2 regions of the Lentibacillus juripiscarius genome follow, and region 1 is predicted to be linked to the other one. Evidence: riboswitches for the same ligand, from Rfam matches in the RefSeq annotation. Region 1 holds a riboswitch; the other holds the start of a gene.
The links. A riboswitch is a leader RNA that binds a small molecule or an ion and turns the genes downstream of it on or off. The one in region 1 is predicted to bind cobalamin.
Positions count from the first base shown of each region.

Region 2: linked by a shared signal. The riboswitch ahead of ACFSUO_RS15115 (DUF4430 domain-containing protein) and the one ahead of ACFSUO_RS13880 (ABC transporter substrate-binding protein) in region 1 are both predicted to bind cobalamin.

Region 1 is NZ_JBHUNA010000034.1:3,516-11,431, forward strand. It holds gene ACFSUO_RS13855 (adenosylcobinamide-GDP ribazoletransferase) at 1-721, opposite strand, end outside; gene ACFSUO_RS13860 (cobyric acid synthase) at 711-1,571, opposite strand; gene ACFSUO_RS13865 (bifunctional adenosylcobinamide kinase/adenosylcobinamide-phosphate guanylyltransferase) at 1,568-2,128, opposite strand; gene ACFSUO_RS13870 (adenosylcobinamide amidohydrolase) at 2,167-3,639, opposite strand; gene ACFSUO_RS13875 (FecCD family ABC transporter permease) at 3,639-4,706, opposite strand; gene ACFSUO_RS13880 (ABC transporter substrate-binding protein) at 4,669-5,667, opposite strand; cobalamin riboswitch at 5,893-6,071, opposite strand; gene ACFSUO_RS13885 (OPT/YSL family transporter) at 6,399-7,916, opposite strand, start outside.
Region 2 is NZ_JBHUNA010000040.1:26,756-34,671, reverse strand. It holds gene resA (thiol-disulfide oxidoreductase ResA) at 1-116, shown strand, start outside; gene resB (cytochrome c biogenesis protein ResB) at 145-1,779, shown strand; gene ccsB (c-type cytochrome biogenesis protein CcsB) at 1,812-3,002, shown strand; gene ACFSUO_RS15125 (response regulator transcription factor) at 3,077-3,793, shown strand; gene ACFSUO_RS15120 (ATP-binding protein) at 3,793-5,562, shown strand; cobalamin riboswitch at 5,681-5,883, shown strand; gene ACFSUO_RS15115 (DUF4430 domain-containing protein) at 6,098-6,535, shown strand; gene ACFSUO_RS15110 (ECF transporter S component) at 6,528-7,058, shown strand; gene sigX (RNA polymerase sigma factor SigX) at 7,146-7,679, shown strand; gene ACFSUO_RS15100 (hypothetical protein) at 7,679-7,916, shown strand, end outside.

The DNA of each region.
Region 1 (7,916 bases):
CTGTAATGCCGCCAAAATGCTTCTTTATTTTTCCGGAAAGGATATACCCTCCAGCAGCCATCACCAGCATAAGCGTCATGTACGGTACAAGTAAGTCTATGTTCAGAAAGGTGATTCCAATGCCCATGACAAGCAGATAGCCCCCATACACAATCCAGTAAAATCGGCCTGCCCCTTGCTGAAAAAGGTACGCCATTCCATCCTTTCTTGCTGACGGCACAAGTTGCAGATAAGCACCCATAAGCATTTTACCAAGTAACGGTACGAGCATAACCAGGACATAAATCCCTTCCCCCGCCAGTCTTACCAGCTCATAAAAAATAACGAAGCGCCCGGTAAGAAATACGGTAATCGCCAGAACACCAAATGCGCCGGCCCGGGGATCTTTCATAATTTCCAGCCGTTTGTCAACATCTTTGTAGGAAAAATAGGCATCACTTGTATCCATGAGCCCATCCAAGTGAATGCCCCCGGACAAAAGAATCAACAGCAGCCATAAACCAAACGCTAAGATCATATCAGAAAAAGGTGTATACGACTGAAGCACATATAAAACAAAAGCATAGATGGCACCCTGTACGAATCCAAGTAAAGGGAATGTCCTTAATGCATAAGAAAGATAGAAACGATTGATTGGAAGCTCCCTTTTCATCGGGATGCTAGTGAAAAATTGCAAATTGATACAAACACCAATCAAAATCCCCGTTAACCTAGCCCGCATACGTTTCACCTGACATAACAGCTAACAGCTTTTGCCAATCCAAATAGGTCTCCAAGTGTTCAGCCAGTTTGTCATAATCGGGTCCATGATTGGCCGTTCGGAAAGCGGACCGAACCGTCATGCCGCTGCCCGGATCCTTCAAGCTGTCCTCTTCAGCCAAATGATGGTCAATATGCGGAATCACCCCGAGTACAGGGATTCCAGTATATGCCTCCAGCCACTTCCTTCCAGCATGAAAAGAGGAAATGTCACCACGAAATTTATTAATGACCAGCCCCTTTACCCGCTCCCTTTCTTTCTGTGTCATTAATTCCAGCGTTCCCACAACGCTCGCAAAAGCCCCTCCCCTGTCAATGTCTGTAACCAGGAGAACAGGGACATCCGCCATTTCCGCCACAGCCATATTAGCAAGGTCACGGTCTTTTAGATTCATCTCCACAGGACTGCCTGCACCTTCAATAAAAACAAAATCATACTGCTGATCCAGCTGATGCAGCGCTTCCTTTGTTGTTTGCCCCACCAGATTGTCATAGCTTTTTCCATAATCGCCACCTGGAATGTTATCCACTTTTTCTCCCAGAACGATTACCTCTGTCCGCCCATGTTCACGCGGCTTCAGTAGAATCGGGTTCATCCAAACAGATGGAAGAAGAAAAGCTGCTTCCGCCTGCTGGGCTTGGGCAATGCTCATCTCGTTTCCGTCGGGTGTCCGTACAGAATGACTGGACATATTTTGTGCTTTGAACGGTGTAACAGCATACCCTTTATTCGCAAATAACCGGCAAAGACCGGCAGTGAGAATGCTTTTCCCCACATCGGAAGCTGTTCCCTGCATCATGAATCCCTTCATTCCGCTATCCCTTTCTTCTGGATCGGTATACTGTTTTCCACCAAATAGGCAGCATGCGCCCAGCTGACAATGGTTTGATGGACGCTTCCAAGTATGGATTGATAGTTTCGTGTTAATGCCTCTCGGGACGGGATTCCCTGCGTAACCTCATTGGAAACAACAATCAATCCGGCAGCATTTTCCTGAAGACTTGCGATATCCCTTCCTATACAGTCTATCACGTCCGTTGCTGCCACTATATTTTTTTCAAATAAATAATTGGTTACTAGTGTTGTCACACAGTCCAATACAAGCAAATCCTGTTTCGAAAACCGGCCGGCAATGCGTGCTAGCTCATACGGGCACTCCCATGTTTTCCAATTCATCGATGCGCTTGCCCGGCTTTTCTGGTGGCGGGCTATCCGATTGCGCATCTCACTGTCAGAAGCGACACCACATGCAATGTAGTTCAAATGTAAGGTCTGCTTCTTTCCCCATTCTGCAGCTTTTTTCTCGGCGAACGAGCTTTTTCCGCTGCGCACCCCTCCCGAAACAAAGATCAATTTTCCCTTTTCCATTGACGTAAGGCCTCCATCAGCAATTGGTTTTCTGGTAATCATGCTGTCCTCGCTTGATACCGCCGAATTGCCTTTTTCGTTTCGGTAAAAACACTTTTGCCGATCAGTTGACCGAGTTCCGTCGCTGTTCCTGCATAGGGCAATGTCTCCCCGTGCTGGGTTGCAGCGATGAGCATGCTGTCTGTCGACGTTCCCGTGGCGATCGTATCGGTCCTGCTATCTTTTATGTCCAATTCCCTTAATGCCTGCGCCTTTGCTTCTGTTGCGGTCATCATCGCCTGAATAAAAGCTTCTTCCGTTAATTTTCCGTTCACAAACAGCCAAATATTGATGGTTCCGTTCGTTGTCGGTAGAAGCTGTTCGGATGGCCTTGCACTGTCCGTTGCATTCTTAACCCCAGCTGTGACGACAGTCAGGAGGGAAAAGGTTTCTTTTTCCTGAAACCGATACGCAGCATCCTCCAATGGAACGGCAGTCATCATGCCAACGGTTCGTGAAAGGTCAAATCCATGCTGCACAAGATAGTCGCCCATCTCCTGTTTATGATCCGAACAATTATAATCAGTTGTCACATGCCGATTAACAAAGAAGCTATTCCAGCCTAGTCCAGCTCCACACACTCCCGAAGATAAGGTCCTTAACGGCAGTGGCGACGTGAGAGTAATATGTTCCGGCGTCACGTTCAACATGGAGGAATCAATGATAACCTCGCCCTCGCCCGGCCATTCACCAGCTTCGGCAGGGATTAAGTGCATTTGCGGTTTGGCAATCGCCGGATGCGGATGCTTGCTCACCTCGGTTTGGTACACGTCATTGATCACAGACTCTGTCAGCACCCCATCCGGCATATCTAACGCCCTGGTTCGTCCATCATGCATGAGAAGCAACCGGTCGCAATACAGACTTGCCAGGTTGACATCATGAAAAATCGACACAACAGTGAGCTCTTGCTTATGGACACTTCTTTTCAACAAATCAAGCAAATCCTTCTGATAGGCTAAATCCAGATGATTGGTCGGTTCGTCCAGCAGTAATATATCCGGCTCCTGGGCTAAGGCTTGCGCGAGGAACACACGCTGCTGTTCGCCACCTGACAATTCCTGTAAAGAATGGTGCTGAAAACCAGCTATCGTTGTCTGCTCCATAACCGTCTGCAATACGTTTTCATCCTCCGATGTCCACGTTTGAAAAAAACCTTGATGATGTGCATACCTCCCAAGCGCGACCGTTTCCTTTACCGTATAAGGAAACGCATGGGATGTAAGCTGTGGCAAAACGGCCATTTTCCGGGCCAATTCTTTCTGAGAAAAATGAAATAGATCCTTGTTATCCACCTGAATGACCCCGGCCGTACACGGAATCAAGCCACTGATCATTTTCAGCAGGGTCGTTTTCCCGCTCCCATTTGGCCCTAAAATGCCAAAGAATTCGCCCCGGGAAACGGAAAAACTAATATCCTGAATGACCGGCTGCTCCTCATAACCGCCTGAGACATGTTCCAGTTTCAGCATTACAAACCGCCTCTCATTCCATTGCGTTGTTTCATTAAAATAAATGCAAATGCGGGCGCACCGATTAATGCAGTAATCACGCCAATTGGCAAAATAGTCGGCGAAATAATCGTTCGTGATACTAGATCAGTCAGCATTAAAAAACCAGCGCCGATTAAGATCGACAGCGGCAGAAGATGAATATGATCCGGCCCCCATAAACGCCTTGTCAGATGGGGAATCACCAAGCCGACAAAACCAATTGCTCCGGAAACCGCCACTGCCGCACCAGTCAATATGGATCCAGCAACAAGGACCATTAATTTCCGCTTTTGTACATCAACACCCAAGTGCTGTGCCCGTTCTTCTCCAAAAGCGAGCGCATTTAATTCTTTGCTGTTCATGAACAATAACAAGGATCCAAGGATAAAAAACGGGATAATGATACCGATGTGACTCCAGCCTCGCATGGATACACTCCCGAGCAGCCAGCCCATGATTTGCTGCAGCTGGTCACCTGTAAACGCAATAATTAACGAAATAAAGGAACCTAAAAAGGAACTGAAAATAATTCCGGTTAAAATAATGGTCTCCACCCGCATCGCCCGGTCCACCCGTTTGGCAAAAAACAGTACAAGAAAAATCGTCATTAAGGCCGCTGCAATGCTTAAGACCGGTAACGTGTAAAGTCCTAGAAACGGAATCGAAATGTTAAAAAACAACGTGGCAACCGCCCCAACCGAAGCACCGGAAGAGACACCAAGAATGTATGGGTCCGCCAATGGATTTCGCAATAAGCCTTGGAAGACCGCTCCAGCAATGGCAAGCGATCCGCCAACGAAACCGGCAAGCAGCACTCTCGGCAAGCGAATTTCAAAAACAATATTTCGATACATGGAATCAACTTCCTCAGCGATAGGTAAGCGAAAAATCTGTGCACCAATAATCCTCACTATATCGGAAATAGGAATGAAAACACTGCCAATGGATACCGCCGTCAGCAAGGAAATGATTAAGAATGCCAACGACAGCACATAGGCAACTACATAGTTACTCTTCAAATATCTCCGGGTAGACAACCTTTGCAATCTCCTTTGCACCTTCCGTCAGCCGGGGACCTGGGCGACTCACCAGATCAGAAGGAACATCATACACTTGTTCATTCGCCACCGCATTCATGTCACCCCAGCCATCCCGGTTCATGACTTTCTTGACCGGATTGTCCACCGTACTTCCATACGTCGTTACAATCACATCAGGGTTCATTTCCAAAATAGCCTCCGGATCGATAGGTACCCAGCCATCTAGTTCTTTAGCGGCATTATCTGCATGGACAACCTGTAATAGGGCATCGAAAAAGGTGTTTTTACCAGCAGTGTAAATGTCCGGAGCTGGAGAAACTTCAAAAAAGACGGATTTCCGCTCATCTTCACTGACTGCTTCGGCTTTTTCGCTAATGGAAGCAAAGTCCTCTTTCATACCGCTGACTATATCAGCTGCTTTTTCCTCGGTACCCGTAACCTTCCCAATCTGCTTAATCGATTGATACGTCCCTTCAATATCCTGTGCATCATGAACGACAAACACATCAATACCGGAATCACGAAGCTGTTGCAGTCCTTCCTGCGAACTTTCGGCACTGGACGCATGCGCAAGGACAAGATCAGGTTTCAGACTGATAATGACTTCTATATTCATTTCCAGTCCACCAATTCTTTCCTTTTCCTTTACCTCTTCCGGATAATTATCGTGATCGGAGACACCAACGATTTCATCCCCCAATCCAAGCGCAAAGGCAATCTCCGTATTACTTGGAATGACAGAAACAATTCGCTCCGGCTTGTCATCAATCGTCACTTCATTATCAAGGGCATCCGTTACCGTCAACGGAAATGCCGATTCCGCCGTTTCCCCTGTGTCCTCCGTCTGTTCCGAACTATCATTGGTGCTTTGGTCCTGACTCCCCGTGTCCGTACCCCCGGAGCCGCACCCAATTAACAGCCCAGCAGTAAACATGGACACCAATAAAAACAACAAAACCCTCTTCATATAATCTCCCCCAATTTTCGGGACAGGAGGACAGGCCCCTTGCCCCGGTTCCTTCCTTGTTTGACGACGCGGGTTGATAAACCTGTCCCGCATTATCCCGCGTTCGTCACCTGGACAATAAAAAAAACATCTTCACGAGAAATGAAGATGTGTATGTAAAAGGGCAAGAACCACCATAATCAAAAACACTTGTCCCTTTACACCTTCCTATTCCCCGTAGGTTTGGTGCACAAATGGCAATAGGCAGGTCTCCTGGCTTAAGGTCATCACTAACTGCACCTTCCCATACATACAAATGTACAGTGGTCATTGCAGCCAGCTTGCAAATACAGTGACGGGATCGCGTTGGATTCGCACCAACTTCCCTATTATGATTTCGTATTACAGTTCGTGTTCAAAAAGGAGGATAAAAAGGACCGAGAAGTTCAAGGAGGCGCAGCTTTGAGTAGCGGAATGTATGCATTTAATACATGAGCACAAGGAAAGCTTCCCTGAACCCGCATCGCACGCAGGAAAAGTGTATTTCTTTTCCAAGGAACGGAAAAGCAAGCCAACGAAGAAATTCGAAGTGTCATTTTTTACCGGACTATTTGAACAACCTCTTACAGAAATCACCTATACCACTAAACTATTAAATTATCGCTATGACAAAAGTATACAAAATTCTGTACCATTTGTCACTATTTTCGATAGGCGGCGGGATGTGGGACAGACACCCACCTCCCCCCGTCTCATCCTCTTGTTAATACTCTAATAATCGCAATGGCAACACCTGCAACGCCCTCACCGCCAAGCAAACCAGATGATACAATCAACCCGCGTTCCTTGGTATCCTTGTCTTTGTTAACTTTTGATACTATAAAGGCGACTAAACCACCTAAAAATGCAGTACTTGATATATACATCGGTAAATAGATACCTAACCCTAAAACCATTCCGGGTATATTTAGCACATACAAGACTATTCCAATAACTAAACCTGCCCAAAAAGCTGTAACATCAGGCAGTCCTCCCACCATAGTTGAAACAGCATAAGCTTGAGGTGCCGGGAGATCCGTGCCTGGCCCCATTGCACCATATGCCTCATGCATAACAAACAGAACAATAACGGAGACAACCGCTCCTATAATCCCACCAATGGATTCCGATATAATCTGCGCACGCGGATTGGTTCTCAGAATGTTACCGGACTTAAAGTCATTAAGAACATCACCTGTCAATCCACAAGCAATTGCCACAACAGCAGCAATTAAAAATGCTGCGATCACTGTCGTGTCAAGTATAAATGTAATCACCAACAAAATGATAATCCCAAACACTTCCATGGGATTAATACTTGTTTGGCCAGTAACCGATGCAGACATTGCGGTCATAATCCAAATTCCTAAAATGGTTAAAACACTAGCAAGCAATGTCATGTCTGTAAAGGTGGTTAAGAAAAAGGCAACGGCCGCAAACATAATTGGGGACCATTTTAAATTGATGTCACTTTGTTTCACTGCTTTTCCGCTAATCAGTGGACCATATAGTTGCTTGGCTTTAGGTAAAATCCCTTTAAATAGTATTCCTGCACCTGTGCCAACCATCAATCCAATGCCAAGACTATCTTTAAAGGCATTTGCCGCTTCCACATCCGAAAACCAGCCTTGAGCTACTCCAACGGGAATCAGGAAGAAGTACGAAAATACGGATCCCAGGAACCAAACTCCTGTCAAGAAAGGTCCGATTATATAACCGACTCCTAAATTCATAAGCGAAAACCGAAAGCCAAAAAAGATATTGTTTGCAGCAAGAGCCGTCGAGTTCCAAATACCGGGTATCCACCCTAACCCATCCCGAATGGCTGTGAAAATAGCTGCCAAACCAAGCGTGGCAAATAGTGTTTTGGCCTTTGAACCACCCTCATCACCTGTTAAAACAGTTTCAGCTGCTGCCACTCCCATTGGATAAGGCAACTTTTCCTGTTCCACAAAAAATTTCCGAACAAGTGCGGTGAAAATTACACCCATTATTGTTCCTGATAAAGTTACCGTGAGCAGCGTCCAGAAACTGATGCTGACATCTTGATTTAACATCCATAAACCTGGAATCGTAAATGCAAGACCGCCGGCAACCATACTTCCTGCAGACATAGCGGTATGGGTTACATTAATTTCATTTAGGTTCGTCCTGCCAAGCCCCTTTAACACCGCCATTGACAGCAATGCAACAAAAATAATCGGCCACGGTAACGACCCCATTCTTAACGC
Region 2 (7,916 bases), on a different contig from region 1:
CGCTTCCGACCACGTTTTTCATTGATCCTGATGGGGAAATTGTTGAAATGGTAGAAGGCGGGCTGACACTTGATAAAATAGAGGGGTATTTACAGCAGATACAGCCTGAACAGTAAATGAATGCATCAATTGTGAGGGATTTGAATGGAAAAAATAAAATGTGAGTGTGGCCATGTCAATCCGGAGGGGACAGTCCTTTGCGAAGCATGCGGCAAACCGGTGGAAGGCAACCAGCATATTGACGGAAACGATCAGCGCAAACTTCTTAATATGCGCTATGATGGAAGTGCCCGTCGATCGCAGACATACAACAAATCAATTGTTGATAAAATATGGAACTTTTTCTCATCCGTCAAGGTAGGGGTCTGGCTTATTGTACTGGCCTTGGTGGCTTCGGCCATAGGTACCATCTTCCCGCAGGAGCAATACATACCGGCCGATGCCGTTTCCAGGGATCCGTCTGTTTTTTACGAAGCACAGTATGGAATGCTCGGGCAAATTTACTATCAGCTTGGCTTCCATAACTTGTACGGTTCATGGTGGTACATGCTGTTGATTGCACTTATCGGTATTTCATTGGTCATCTGCAGCATCGATCGTTTCGTCCCGCTCTACAAGGCCCTGAAAATGCAAAAACCGAAACGGCATACTACTTTCCTCAAACGGCAGCGTCTCTTTAGTGAAACGGAACATGTAACCGCAAGTGAAAAAGACAAAATGATTTCCGGGCTGCGGAAACAGCGCTATAAAGTGCGCGAAGAAAATGGGCATGTACTAGCGGAAAAAGGGCGTTTTTCCCGCTGGGGACCATACGTGAACCATATTGGTCTTATTATCGTCCTGATTGCAGCACTGCTGCGTTTTACGCCCTTTATGTATCTCGACGAGTATGTCTGGGTCAGGGAAGGTGAACAGACTGTCATCCCTGGAACAGAAGGGGAATATCACATCAAAAATAAACAATTCATTTTGGAAACGTATGATAAGGACGATGAAAAATTCCAAGAAGCAATTGAGCAAGAGGGACAAGTAGCTAAAAATTATCAGACAAACGCTGTTATTTATAAGGAAACTGGGGAAAGTGTGGCAGGTGCCGATCCAAAGCTTGAGAAAGTAAAAGAAGACGAAATACGGATGAATCATCCGCTGAAATTTGACGGTTACACGCTTTACCAGGCAGGCTATCAGCAAAATGAATTCAATAGTATGAGTTTTAAGGTTCATGAAACAGACGACCCTGATGAACAGGCTCTCGGCTCTTTTACGATTGACTTGACAGATCCTAAAGAGGAATACAAGTTAGACAATGGATTCCAGGTTGTTGTCAGTCAATACTATCCGGATTATGAACTGGACAATGGCGAGCCGGCGTCCAAGACAAATTTCCCAAGAAACCCGGCATTTGTTTTTACAGTTCATCCTCCCGGCAATGAAGAACCTGAAATGAGCTTTGTCGGTATCGGCAAAAATGTTGATGCGACTGGTGAGAATGACTACAAATTGGGTATCCAGGACTTTGAAACCCGGTATGCCAGCGGACTAACTGTCAGACGTGATCATACTTTGCCACTGTTCATCATTGGTGCAGCTATTTTTATGATAGGTGTTATACAAGGAATGTACTGGCAGCATCGCAGAATCTGGCTGCATCCAAACGGAGAAGGTCTGATGATTGCAGGTCATACCAACAAAAACTGGTTCGGCCTGAAAAAAGATATTGAACACATCATAGCCGATACGAATGTAAACATGGTTGACGATCAGCAAGAGCTGGAATAATCATTCAGGCGGATGTGGAGGAGGATATTTGTATGGATTCGTTAATAAACACAAGCAGCACGATGCTTTACACGGCGTTTATCCTTTATTTGGTTGCCACCCTTTTCTTTGGTGCAACCATTAAAGGAAAAAAAGAGGATTCGAAGGCGGGTATCAGCGGGAAAATCGGGATTACCATTACCATCATTGGATTTCTCGCGCAGATTGTCTACTTTATTACGAGATGGATAGCAAGCGGGCATGCTCCCGTCAGTAACTTGTTTGAATTTATGACATTTTTCGGGATGGGACTTGTTTTTGCATTTATCATCATCTATTTCATCTATAGATTGAATATTTTGGGCTTGTTTGCACTTCCAATAGCAATTATTGTTATCGCCTTTGCAAGCATGTTCCCAACTGAAATTGCACCACTTGTTCCATCGCTCCAGAGTCACTGGCTTTACATCCACGTAACGACCGTTTCACTGGGCGAGGCCATTTTATCCATCAGTTTCGTGGCAGGACTAATTTACTTAATCAGACAAGTGGATCAGTCCGTCAGCAGCAAGCGGACGACATGGCTTGAGGTTATACTGCTTTCTCTATTTATCTTTGCTGGGTTCAGCATTATTTCTGTTGCGTTTAATGCAGCTGGATATTCTGCCGAATTCGAGTATTCCTTTAACGGAGAAACTGTAACAACTGATTATCATTTGCCGCCAATCGCCGGACCAAATAAAGGCGAACTGCTGACAGGTGATCGGATGGGTGCCTTGTTCGAGGCTCCAGGATGGATGAAAGGTGTCGATGCGGCAAGGAAGTTTAACACGCTTATCTGGTCCGTACTGACTGGATTAATTTTATATGGTCTGGCCAGATTAATCCTGCGCAAACGTGTAGGAGCTGCTATTCAGCCATTTCTCAAAAAAGCAAAACCGGACATGCTTGATGAGATATCGTACAGAGCCGTTGCTATTGGATTTCCAGTATTCACACTTGGTGGTCTGATCTTTGCCGCCATTTGGGCACAGATTGCCTGGGACAGGTTCTGGGGATGGGACCCTAAAGAAGTATGGGCCCTGGTTACTTGGTTCTTTTATGCTGCATTCTTACATTTGCGCCTTTCACGCGGATGGCATGGAGAGAAATCTGCATGGCTTGCCGCAGGAGGATTTGCGATCATCATGTTTAACCTGATTGCAGTCAACCTGCTATTGGCAGGACTTCATTCCTACGCATAACACTTGGTGGCAAATAGTTAGCAATCGGCTTGGTTTAAGGCTGATGTCATATTTTCAATAGTGGGGGGATTTGCATGGAGACGAATGCAAAAATATTGGTTGTCGATGATGAAGACAGGATTCGCCGCCTTGTAAGAATGTATCTGGAAAAAGAAGATTTTATCGTGGAAGAAGCGGCTGATGGGACGGAAGCATTAGAATTTGCAAAAACGAATGATTATGAAGTTATCTTGCTTGATATCATGATGCCTGGAATGGATGGCATTGAAGTGGCAAAGGAATTGCGCAAAGAGAAAACAACACCGATCATCATGCTTACAGCAAAAGGGGAAGAATCTGATCGTGTACAGGGATTCGAGGTAGGAAGTGATGATTATATTGTGAAACCTTTCAGTCCAAGAGAAGTGGTACTTCGTGTGAAAGCCATTCTGAGACGGGTTTCATCCCATGATTATAATGAGGCGGAAACACCTACCAAAAATCTCATTGTATTTCCACACCTGACTATTGATTATGATGCACACCGAGTGACAGCTGACGGGAATGAAGTGAGTCTGACGCCTAAAGAATATGAGCTTTTGTGTTTTCTTGCCGAAGAACCAGACAAAGTATTCAGCCGGGAAGTATTGCTCAAAGAAGTTTGGGAATATGAATTCTTTGGAGATTTGCGTACAGTTGATACACACGTAAAGCGCCTGCGCGAAAAACTGACAAAGGTCTCAAAAGAAGCTGCCAATATGATTGTGACGGTTTGGGGCGTCGGTTACAAGTTTGAGGTGGATGATGCATAATGTTCTGGCGCAGTGTTGTAGGTAAACTAGCAATAACTATCTTATTGCTAGTTTCTTTTGTACTATTTATCTTAACCGTGTTATTACTGGAGTTTTTTGAGAACTTTCATGTCAGCCAGGCGGAAAAAGATATGATGCAAACCGCACAAAAAGTATCAAGAATGGCTGAACAATACGATGACCGTGAACTGGCACTGGACAACGCTGAATTGGTGAAAGACCCCTTAAGCCGGGTTTCTGTCATTTTTGGAGACGGGACATTCTGGACATCAGATAGCTCGGACAGTGATTTGAACAAACTTGACTCTGAATGGCTGCGGAATGACAAAGAACTGAAGAGTGTATTCGTAGACGAGGAGAATGTGAGAAAACAAACCATACTCCCTGATACAAATATCAAAGCAATGATAGTTGGCACGCCAATTGTTGGTCAGGATGGTGCCGTATTTATTTATCAGTCATTGGATATTGTGAACGAGACGAAAAATGAAACAACCAAAATTATTCTGCTAGCCGCCGGGATTGCCATTGTTCTCACGACCATCTTTGCTTTTTTTCTTTCTACGAGAATTACATCTCCATTGATTAAAATGCGAGAGGCGGCAATTGATCTCACAAGGGGGGAGTTCAACACGAAAGTCCCGATACTCACCCATGATGAAATTGGTGAATTGGCAATGGCATTCAACCGGATGGGCAGACAGCTCAAATTTCATATTAATGCGCTAAGACAGGAAAAAGAACAGTTTTCCAGCATTGTCAGTTCGATGGCTGATGGGGTCATTACGCTTAACCGCAATGGAGATATGTTAATAACGAACCCACCTGCTGACATGTTTATTGAAAACTTATATTATGAGAACGGTCTGGAGAAGAAACAAGATAGTCCAAGGGCCCCGGAACCGTTGAATAAGCTGCTGCAAAGTGTTATTCATGATGAAAATGAAGCACTTCAGGAAATCACGACACAGGGGCGCACATGGGTAATGATTATGACTCCCCTATATGATCAGTCCTATGTCCGGGGGGCTGTCGCAGTACTCCGGGACATGACGGAGGAAAGACGGTCCGATAAATTGCGGGAAGATTTCATTGCCAATGTGTCCCATGAACTAAGGACACCTATATCCATGCTCCAGGGATACAGCGAGGCAATCGTTGATGGCGTTGCAGAATCGAAAGAAGAAAAAAATGAACTGGCACAGATTATCCTTGAGGAATCGAAGCGAATGGGCCGGCTTGTCAATGAATTGCTTGACCTAGCCCGGATGGAAGCCGGTCACAATCAGCTGAACAAGGAATCTGTTGATGTCAATGCCTATGCAGATCGTATTTTAAAGAAATTTAAAGGCCTGGCAGAAGAAAATAATGTGACACTAAGTCTGGAGAAACAACTGGAAAGAGAAACGGTTGAAATGGACCCGGACCGAATGGAGCAAGTGTTTACCAATTTAATTGATAATGCAATCCGCCATACCGGGGAAAATGGCTTTGTCACTGTCACTGTGGAGAATACGGAATCCAGTTTCCATGTGTCTATTGAGGACAATGGTGCCGGTATCCCGGAAGATGACATACCATTTGTGTTTGAACGGTTTTACAAGGATGATAAGTCCCGGACACGGAATGGAAAGAAAAAAGGGACCGGACTCGGGCTGGCGATTGCCAAAAATATTGTCGAAGCCCATGACGGCACCATTACTGTCAGAAGCAGAATGAATGAAGGCACAACTTTTGCACTTAACGTGCCGCAGCAGCCCGGGCAATAGTGCAATTACTGGAAAAGATACTGGTTCGACAGCGAATTTTGTGATATGATGATGTCGGAATTGAATAGCTGTTTTAAATAGTGGTGTTTTAAAGTGCGTGTTCAAAAAAAGGATAAAAGGGGTCCGAGTATTTCGAGGCCTTTTTACCGGACTTTTGAACAACCTCTTAAAAGGGAATCCAGTGAAAGTCTGGAACTGTCCTCGCAACTGTAAGTGACATACAAAACAGGCAATAGCCACTGTATGATTGATTCATGCGGGAAGGGCCTGAAGTAGGTTTGAATCACAAGTCAGTAGACCTGCCACCATTGAATGTTTCCATGCTCCGAGGACTTGAGTGATTGGGACAACCGGGAACATATGGTGATGTATGTTTCGATTGTCTGCCGAAGCTATCCTCAGAAGGGGGTAGCTTTTTTTTGTAAAAAATATATCGGTACCAAGTCTTCCAAACAGGCCTTAATCCAGCAGCGAAGCATAAACACGGTTTTCTTTTCTGCATGTGCTCTACCAAACAAAACAGGAGGAATGGAAAATGAACAAATGGTTATTGCGTTTTGCGTCCATGCTTTTAATTGCGGGCTTTATTGCCGGCTGTGGAGCTGATGAAGAACAGCAGTCCCAGACTGGCAATCAGACCCAGCAGGCAGAAGAAAATGAAAATACAGAGGAGCAAAGCGAAGACACCGTCACCATTACGATAACCAAAGATAACGGGGGAGAATACATCCACGAAAAAGAAATCGAAGTTGAAGAAGGCGCCATATTGATGGACGTCCTGAAAGAAAACTTCTATGTGGAAACAGAGCAGGATGGCAAATTCATTACCTCAATTGAACGTGTGGCCCCGAAAGAAGGGGAAGAGAAAGCATGGATGTTTACAGTGAATGGCGAAATGGCCAATGTCGGCGCATCGTCCTATGAGTTGTCACCGGGCGATGAAGTGAACTTCGATTTGCATTCTTATGAATAATAAACAAATGAGCACCTATAAGCTGACATTACTGGCCCTTTTGGCTGCACTTGCTGTTGTTGGGAGAAGTGCTTTTGCGTTTCTGCCGAATGTGCAGCCGGTCACTTCATTGGTTATCATTTGCGGTTTGCTTCTCGGTCCGGTGGCAGCCATCCTGTTGGCGCTATTAACAACATTTCTTTCCAATATGTTGCTGGGGATGGGCATCTGGACCATCTGGCAGGTTGTTTCCTGGGCTTTAATTGGGCTTATCAGCGGCCTGATCGGTAAGTACCCGAGAAGAGTGCCCATTTACGTTATTGTATTGTTTGCTGTATTCAGTGGCTATTTATATGGATTCATTATTTCACTTACAGCCTATTCGATTTCCGGGAGCTTTCTGCCGTATTACTTAAGCGGACTTATATTTGACACAAACCATGCAATTGGGAACGGTATCTTTATTATTCTGCTTTATCCAATGATATCTTATTTTTTTACAAAGTATGCCAAAAATCGTTTTTCATTACAAAATACCAACTGAAACAGGTTGGTATTTTTGTACTATAGTTAAAATAAGTGTAACGTACCAGTGGCTGCGGACGACTATTGAGATGAACGGGGGATTGGGATGGATTCCATTTTCGAGCATTTCTACGAGAATTACCACGATGATTTATACCAGTTTATTTTTTATATGGTGAAGGATAAACAGACATGTGAAGACCTCGTTCAGGACGTATATATTAAAGTAATGCAGTCCTATGGTTCGTTTAAAGGAGATAGCAGCGAGAAAACTTGGCTCTTTTCTATAGCCCGGCATATTACGATTGATTATTTTCGTAAACAAAAAAGGAAGCGAAAACGGATTCTGGAGTTTTTTGACTGGCATGAGAAGGGTCAATTCATTCCAGATCAACATGCACTTCCTGATGAAATTGCCGTTCAGAATGACATGATCCAAACAGTGTACTATTACTTGGATAAATGTACACCCGATCAGAAAAGCGTTCTCCTGCTGCGTTACTTGCAGGCGTTCAGCATCCAGGAAACAGCGGAGATATTGAATTTCAGTGTCAGTAAAGTAAAAACGACACAGCACCGCGGACTGAAGCAGCTGCGTAACTATATGAATGCAGAACAGCAGGAAGGAGGAGATGCATAATGAAAAAATGGAACAATAGTGAAGAACAGCTGAAAGAAACATTGAAACAGATGCCAAGAATCCACGACAATCTGGATAAAGATGCTTTGTTTCAGCGTATCTCCTCTAAACGTCGTCACGTTCATGGCCGGAACAAAGAGAAACGGTTTGCTTTGATGCCTGTTCTGGCAAGTGTAATGGCACTTGGGCTTGTCCTTATACTGGTTCCACTGATGCTGAATGATGGAGTGATACAGA